Regions from separate parts of the Pseudoalteromonas sp. BDTF-M6 genome, predicted to be linked through region 1. Evidence: predicted binding sites of a transcription regulator. Region 1 holds the regulator's gene; the other holds the start of a gene.
The links. Region 1 encodes sigma-54, which starts transcription at its own class of promoters, with help from an activator protein. Its sites were predicted from a motif close to GTTGGCACGNNNNTNGNNT; they were not measured.
Positions count from the first base shown of each region.

Region 2: a site for sigma-54 is predicted at 2,154-2,172, ahead of KD147_RS13665 (flagellar basal body rod protein FlgF). Genes of this name have one in related genera too.

Region 1 covers NZ_JAGXTQ010000002.1:345,351-349,741, forward strand. The annotation lists gene rapZ (RNase adapter RapZ) at 1-781, opposite strand, end outside; gene ptsN (PTS IIA-like nitrogen regulatory protein PtsN) at 900-1,346, opposite strand; gene hpf (ribosome hibernation promoting factor) at 1,348-1,635, opposite strand; gene KD147_RS05875 (RNA polymerase factor sigma-54) at 1,661-3,148, opposite strand; gene lptB (LPS export ABC transporter ATP-binding protein) at 3,172-3,897, opposite strand; gene lptA (lipopolysaccharide transport periplasmic protein LptA) at 3,894-4,391, opposite strand, start outside.
Region 2 covers NZ_JAGXTQ010000006.1:13,532-17,922, forward strand. The annotation lists gene KD147_RS13655 (flagellar hook assembly protein FlgD) at 12-689, shown strand; gene flgE (flagellar hook protein FlgE) at 727-2,088, shown strand; gene KD147_RS13665 (flagellar basal body rod protein FlgF) at 2,208-2,951, shown strand; gene flgG (flagellar basal-body rod protein FlgG) at 2,973-3,761, shown strand; gene flgH (flagellar basal body L-ring protein FlgH) at 3,774-4,391, shown strand, end outside.

The DNA.
Region 1 (4,391 bases):
GGGTTTGTGCCAGATAGACGGAGCGGTGCTGACCACCGGTACAGCCGATGGCGATGGTGAGATAACTGCGGTTATTGCGCTCTAAATGGGGTAACCAGGTTTGCACAAAGGTTTGAATTTGCCAGGTAAATTTTTGCACTATGCTGTGGCTGGCCAGGTAGTCTTTAACCGGTTGGTCGAGGCCTGTCAGGGGCTTGAGCTCGGGCTCCCAATGCGGGTTAGGCAAAAAACGGGCATCGAAGACATAGTCGGCATTTTTTGGGATGCCGTGTTTAAAGCCGAAAGACTCGAAGGTGATCAATAATTGTTTGTCTTTTTTACCCAGTACCTTTTCGCGGATCATCTCCGCCAACTGATGCACGCTTAACTCACTGGTATCAATGATAAAGTTGGCATGGGTGATTAAGACATCCAGCAACTGCTTTTCTTCCCGAATGGCCAAATCCAGAGGCAGATTTTGCATCGACAGCGGATGCAGGCGTCGGGTTTCCGAGAAGCGTTTGATCAGGGTTTGCTCGTCACTGTCGAGATAAAACAGGGTCGGTTGCGAGAATTCCGGCAAGTAGCCGAGGATATCGCTAAATTCTTGTTCTTCTTTGGGGAGGTTGCGAACGTCTATGCTGACGGCAATTTTATCGTAGTTGTCGGATACGCTGCGCACCAGGGCGGGCAATAGGTTGACTGGGATGTTATCGACACAATAGTAGCCGAGATCTTCTAACACATGCAGGGCGACGGATTTACCGGAACCAGAGCGCCCACTGACAATAATCAAATCCATTTATCCACACCCCTTGCCGAGCCTTTACGCCGGCATCAAGTTAAACACCTGAGCTATTTGAGCCTATCATCCTGGTTGAACTGCCGAGCTGTTCCGTCGAGCTTTGGGTAACTGCGCCTTAGGCGACCATTAACTGGTAAAGCTCTTGATCACTGGTGACCGCTCTTAACTGCTTACATAGCTGTTTATCTTTAAGTTTATCAGCAATTTTCGCTAAGGTCTTGAGATGTTGTTCACATTGATTGCCTGGTACGAGCAGTGCCACAAAGATATCTACGGGGCGGTTGTCGATGGCATCAAAATTGATCGCTTCACGGTTGGTAACAATAATGGCCACGGTTTGCTCTATGCCATCAAGACGACCATGAGGAATGGCAACCCCTTTCCCTATGCCTGTGCTGCCAAGCTTTTCACGGGCCAGGAGCGAATCCAGTATGGCTTGTTCGCTAAGGTGGGGGATATGCTGGTGGGCTACCTGAGAGAGGTATTCCAACATTCTTTTTTTGCTATTAAAAAGGACCGCAGCTTTGCTGCAGTCCTTGGAAAAAAGTAAATCTAAGCTCATTTTAATGACGAGACAATTTCTCTTTATGTTTGATTACCTGGCGGTCTAATTTATCAATTAAGCCATCGATCGCCGCATACATATCCTGGTGCTCTGCGGTGGCAAACAATTCGCCGCCGTTTACATGAAGTGTTGCTTCTGCTTTTTGTGTGAGTTTCTCAATATCAAGAATGACATGCACATTATTAATATGGTCAAAGTGACGCTCTAGTTTAGCAAATTTACTATTCACATAGTTGCGAAGAGAGTCTGTGATTTCTACATGACGACCGGTAAGATTTAATTGCATAAGCATTTTCCTTCTTGTCTAACGTCTATATCAAGCTTTTACGTTGATTTGACGGTGGAATGGCCAACGATTCACGATATTTTGCAATCGTTCGTCGAGCCACTTTGATTCCTTGCTCTGCTAGTATGTCGGCAATCTTGCTATCGCTTAACGGCTTGGCAGGATTTTCCGCGGCTACTAGCTTTTTGATCAATGCTCGAATCGCGGTGGATGAGCATTCACCTCCATTCTCGGTATTCACATGGCTGGAGAAAAAGTACTTTAACTCAAAGATCCCACGTGGCGTGTGCATGTATTTTTGTGTGGTAACGCGAGAGATTGTTGACTCATGCATTTCCACCATTTCTGCAACGTCATTGAGGACCATAGGTTTCATTGCTTCTTCGCCATGTTCAAAGAATGCCTGTTGTTGCTGAACAATGCAATTAGTTACTTTAAGTAAGGTGTCATTGCGTTGTTCCAGGCTCTTAATAAACCATTTTGCCTCTTGCAAGTGAGAGCGAATAAATTGGCTGTCACTTTGTGATTTGCAGTTGCGACCTAGAGATGCGTAGTGATCGTTCACACGTATCTTTGGCATGCTGTCGGGATTTAACTCCACCTTCCAGCGCCCCTTGACCTTCTTCACCGATACATCCGGGATCACATATTCCGACTCTTCACGCACTATGGTCGCGGCGGGCTTTGGATTCAGGCTGTGTATCAGTGTCATCACCTCTTTCAACTGCGCTTCTTTAAGCTTAGTCTTTTTCATTAAGGTGCGATAGTCACGGTTACCAAGCAAATCAATATAATTACAAACTACCTCTTTCGTCTCGTTAAGCCAAGGGGTTTGAGGTGAAAATTGATTGAGCTGGATCAACAAGCATTCTTGTAGTGAACGGGCGCCAATCCCAATGGGATCAAACATTTGGATGCGCTTTAGCACGGCTTCGATTTCGTCTAGCTCGATCTCTTCTTCCTGCTCATCATGGCTGATACTTTCGAGCAGTTCTTCGGTGCTAAGGGTAAGTAAGCCGTTGTCGTCGATGGCTTCGATAATTGCGGTGGCAATGGCTTCATCGGTGGCGCTAAAGGGCGTCAGTCGCAATTGCCACATCAGATAGTCGTGCAGGGTTTCCGTGGTCTCCCCCTGATAGATGGACTCATCATCCGGCATAGGCGCCGATGAAGCGACCGGGGCGGCGCTGATGTACTCGTCCCAGGATACGTCCATGGGCAGTTCGTCGCTGATCGAGTCATTATTTAGTGCGTCGGAACTTTCAACTTCGTCTTGATTGGTTGCGCTGTGTTCGCTTTGGCTGTCGCCGTCGGCCGCCGAGTTTTTATCGCGCGGCAGGTCGCTGTCGCCGTAATGCTCTTCTTCGATTTCGAGCAAGGGGTTCGCATCAAGTGCTTCTTGAATTTCTTGTTGGAGATCCAAAGTACTGAGCTGCAACAGGCGAATGGCCTGCTGCAATTGTGGGGTCATTGTTAATTGCTGGCCTAAGCGCAGCTGTAATGATTGCCTCATGTACTCTAACAATCCTTTTGTGATTAAAGCCTAAACTGCTCACCTAAATACACATCGCGTACGGTTTGGTCTGCTAATACCTGCTGGGGAGTTCCTGATGCGATCAATTCGCCATGGGAGACGATATAGGCAGTTTCACATACGTCTAATGTTTCGCGCACATTGTGGTCGGTGATAAGGACGCCGATGCCACGGTTGCGGAGGTGTTCAATGATTTTCTTTATATCTAGCACCGAAATGGGGTCAACACCAGCAAAAGGTTCGTCGAGCAGGATAAATTTCGGGTTAGCGGCCAAGGCGCGAGCAATTTCCACGCGTCGGCGTTCGCCGCCGGACAGGGCCATGCCTAATGAGTCGCGAATATGCTGGATGTTAAATTCGTCCAGCAAGCCTTCCAGCTCGCTTTCACGGGCGCTTTTATCAAGCTCCTTGCGCGTTTCCAAAATCGCCATCAGGTTTTGATAGACGGTTAATTTACGGAAAATCGACGACTCCTGTGGCAAATAGCCTATTCCCAAGCGAGCGCGCGAATGCATTGGCAGCAGGGTGATGTCCTGCTCGTCGATACTGATCATGCCCTTGTCGCTCGGCACCAGGCCCACAATCATGTAGAAGGTGGTGGTTTTACCGGCACCGTTAGGGCCAAGCAGACCGACTATGCTGCCGGCTTTGACTTCCAGACCCACGTCCTTGACCACTTCACGGCCCTTATAGCTTTTCGCCAGTTTGCGCGCCTTCAGCGTGGTCATGGTTGTTCCTTCTCTTTCTTTTCGTCGGTTTGTGGCGTTAGTGTGGTTCGCACTCGGGTGCTCGAATCTTTATCTTTTTCGGCACTGATTAGCTGCTTGTTTATATCATAGCTGATCGTCTCGGCAACGATCTGTTGATCGGCCATGGCGATTTTGGCGGTACCCGAGATTTGCAGCATTTGCGTGGCCACGTCGTAGCGAATTTCCTTGGCAGAGGCGGTGATCTGGGTGCCATCGGCCATGGTTTCACTGTAAATAGCTGGGTTGCCGGTGGCGATAAGCAGCTGCTTGTTATCACCTAGCTCCGGGCGACGGTGGGCCTCAAGGCGATCCGCCTTGATCTCTCGTTGACCATGAACAATGTGCACATTTTTATCAAAAATAGTGATGTTTTCTTTGATCAGCGCTTGTTGTTTATCGGCGTCGATCTGTACTTCCGTCACCGCGCTTGGTTGCTCTGCCCAGGCATTTACAGCGCCTAGTCCGAATCCCAA
Region 2 (4,391 bases), on a different contig from region 1:
GAGGATAGAGCATGAGCAATAATGTGCAATCAACCTCGGGATTAGGGTCGTTATATTGGAACGATAACCAGCCCAAGACAGAGGAAAAAAATGATGAGTTAACGCAAGAAGATTTTTTCAGCTTGCTGACTCAGCAATTGTCTTATCAGGACCCGAGTAAACCGGCGGATAACGACCAGATGATTGCGCAGATGACCAACTTCACCATGGCCGAGGGGATCTCCAAGCTTAACGAGAACTTTGCTTCCTTGGCGGCCTCCATGACTTCTAACTCCGCCTTACAGGCTTCCACCCTGGTTGGCAAGAAGGCGCTGTTGGAGTCGGACACCATAGAGCTTAACAGCGGTGAAGTAAGTAAGGGTACGGTATTGGCACCGGATACGGTGGATAACCTGACCCTGACCATAAAAGATAGCAGCGGACAAATTATCGATACCGTGGATTTAGGTGCGCAAAGTGCCGGTGCTATTCGTTTTGAGTGGGACGGCCTGGACGCAGATGGTCAGCCATTCCCGCCGGGCGAGTATCAAATTGTCGCCGAGGGCAGCATCAATGGCGAATTTAACGCCTTGCCCCTGGCAACCTTTAAGAATATTGAGAGCGTCAATATTAATGGCGCAAATGGAATTATCGTCAATACCAAAGAGGGCGCGGTGCGACTATCTGAGGTAGCGGAAATTTCTGTGTAACAGCTGCGCCGTTAGGCACTAATCGAAGAGGTGAAACATGAGTTTCAATATCGCATTAACCGGGCTTGCTGCAGCCCAGAAAGACTTGGACGTTACCGCGAACAACATTGCCAACGTCAATACCACGGGCTTTAAAGAGTCACGTGCCGAATTTGCCGATGTGTATGCGGCTTCGGTATTCAGTGCCGGCAAAACCAAAAGCGGCGACGGTGTGCAAACCACCATGGTGGCACAACAATTCCACCAGGGCTCACTTAAATTTACCAACAATGCTCTGGATTTGGCGATCACAGGCGACGGCTACTTTGCCATGACCGACAGCCTGGCATCGCAAGACATGACCTACACCCGCGCCGGTGCCTTTAAGCTCAACGACGATAACTTTATGGTCGATGCCAAGGGTAACTTCTTGCAAAGCTTCCCGGTCGACCCCAGCTCAGGTGATACCTCATCGGTGAGCCTAAGCACCGCCAACCCGATCCAGATCCCCGATGCATCCGGTTCGCCGCGCGCCACACAAAACGTGTATTCATCCTTTAACCTGGATGCCACCGCCGATGCCCCGGGCCTAGTATTTGAGCCGACCGACCGTGCCACCTATAACTCGTCGACCTCGACCACTGTGTATGACTCGCTGGGTGAGCCGCATATTCTGCAGTATTTCTTCGTTAAAAAAGACCCGGCTACGGCGCCTAACGAGTGGGAAGTGTATGCGACTATGGATGGCAAGGTCATCGATCCGGGCACGGGCGCCGAGCAACCAGCTTCGCCGTTTACGCCTTTGGTTGAGTTTGGCTTTGATTCCAGTGGCTTACCGGCGACCACCAATGGCAACCCGAATGTGACCCCGAGCACCTTTGATGAGGTTACGCTGCCGGCAGGACCGGGCACCGGCTTGTCGACTCTGTTAGACAATGGCGCCACCTTCCCGGACTCGGGTGTGGAGCTGAACTGGCGCGATGAGGGTAATACCGCCAACAAGGTACCGACTCAGTATGCCAGCCGCTTTGAAGTGAAAGCCCTGGAGCAAGACGGCTCGACCGTAGGTCGTCTTGCGGGCATCGATATTGGCACCGACGGTAAGGTTGTGGCGTCGTACAGTAATGGCGATTCCACCTTCCTGGGCCAGGTCGCCATGGTGCGCTTCCCGAACTCACAAGGTTTGCAGCAAGTGGGTAACACCGGCTGGAAAGAAAGTATTGAATCCGGTGAGCCGATTGCCGGTGAGCCGGGCACGGGCACCCTGGGCACCATTAACTCCTCGGCGCTCGAGCAGTCAAACACCAACCTGACCAACGAGCTGGTGGACCTGATCACCGCACAGCGTAACTTCCAGGCCAACTCGCGGGCGTTGGAAGTGAACTCAACATTGCAGCAGAATATCCTGCAGATCCGCTAAGGGTAGTTGAGATTATTAAGGCCACGTTTACGTGGCCTTTTTTGTGTCCTTATTTTGTCGTCATTGTTGGTATTAATCTTGCTTTTCCTACCCTAGTTAAGAATTGTGGGAGCAAGCCAATGGATAAAATGCTGTATATAGCAACTTCCGGCGCCAAACAAAGCCTGTTGGGGATGGCGGTTAAGAGTAATAACCTGGCCAATGCCAATACCACGGGGTTTAAAGCCGATATTGCTCAGGCGCGGTCGATGCAGGCCTTTGGTGAAGGGTTGCCGACCCGGGTCTTCGCCTTGCAGGAGCGTGCCGGAACCAACACCAGTGCCGGCGGTATTTCCGCTACCGGACGCGATCTCGATATCGCCATGAGCGAGCAGGGCTGGTTGACTGTGCTCGATGATGCCGGTAGCGAGGCCTACACCAAGGCCGGCTCGCTGAGCGTTACTCAAGAAGGCCTGCTGGTGGACCGTGAAGGTCGCCAGGTGGTGGGCGAGGGCGGCCCGATTATTCTGCCTCTACCCATAGAAAAAGTCAGCTTTAGTAAGGATGGCACCATACAGGTTCGCCCCCAGGGCGCGCCGGCCAACTTTCTAGAGGAAGTGGACAGGCTGAAAATAGTGCAGGCCAGCGGTCGCCAGGTCGAAAAAGGCAATGATGGCCTGTTTCGTGCCCGCGAAGGTCAAAACATTGACGTTTCCGCCGAGGTTTCCATTATCCCCGGAGCGTTGGAAACATCCAACGTCAATCCGGTCCATGAAATGGTGGACATGATCAGCCATCAACGCCAATTCGAATTACAAGTCAAGCTAATAAAAACCGCCGAAGAAAATGATCAGCGCGCCGAATCATTGCTGCGCATCGTTTAGCCTTAGCGAGGAGTTAATAATATGAACCCAGCATTGTGGATCAGTAAAACCGGGCTTGATGCCCAACAAACCGATATTTCGGTGATTTCCAACAACCTCGCCAACGCGAGTACGGTGGGCTACAAAAAGAGCCGCGCCATTTTTGAAGACCTGCTCTATCAGAATATTAATCAACCGGGCGGGCGTTCGTCCCAGGACACGGAAATGCCTTCGGGCCTGATGCTTGGCGCCGGTGCCAAGGTGGTAGCAAACCAAAAGAACTTTTCTCAGGGTAATATGCTGAGCACCGAAAACTCCATGGACTGGATGATCCAGGGCCAGGGTTTTTTCGAGGTATTACTGCCCGATGGCAATATTGCCTACAGCCGTAACGGCCAATTCACCACGGATGAAGACGGCCGTATCGTCACCAGTGGTGCCGGCTTCCCGGTGCAACCGGAAATGAATGTGCCCGACGATGCTCAATCACTGACCATCTCGCAAGACGGTGAGGTCTCGGTGCGCATTGCCGGTCAGGCGGATAACGTGGTGATTGGCCAGCTGGTGATCAGTGACTTTATCAACCCATCTGGTTTGGAACCCATGGGTCAAAACCTCTATACCGAAACCGCCGTCAGTGGCGCGCCGGTGCAGGGTAACCCGGGTGTCGATGGCCTTGGCATCATAGTTCAAGGGGCACTGGAAACCTCTAACGTGAATGTCACCGAGGAGCTGGTGAACCTGATTGAAACCCAGCGCGTGTATGAGATGAACTCCAAGGTGATTTCGTCCGTGGACCAGATGTTGAGCTACATTAACCAGCAACTCTAAGGCAGCATTATGATGACTAGGTCTTTATGGTTGGCGGCCGGTGTGTCGGCTACCCTGGCATTAAGCGGTTGCGAAACGACGCAAAATGCCACCGTGGTAGCGGATGATCCCTATTACGCCCCCATGTATCCGCAGCAGGCGCCGCAAAACATCAACAATAATGGGGGCTTGTTTAACCCTGTGTTGGCCAATGATCTGTATGCGGATCAAAAGGCATTGCGTACCGGTGACATCATTACCGTGGTGCTGCGCGAGTCGACCCAGGCGTCAAAAACGGCGAAAACCGAAACCGATAAGGAAACCGAAGTGGGTCTGGACCCGGTTATTGGTCTTGGTGGCAACCCGGTGAATATCGGCGGCGACAGCATAGAGCTGGGAGTAAAATCCAACGCAGCCTTTACCGGCGATGCCAAGTCGAATCAATCGAACAGCTTAGCCGGCAATATCTCGGTTAACGTGATGCGGGTGTTGCCCAACGGCAATCTGGTGATCCGCGGTGAAAAATGGCTCACCTTAAACACCGGTCAGGAGTTTATTCGCCTAGAGGGCATAGTGCGCCCGACCGATGTCAGCGCCCAAAATACGGTGGAAAGCAGCCGCATTGCCAATGCCCGCATTCAGTATTCGGGT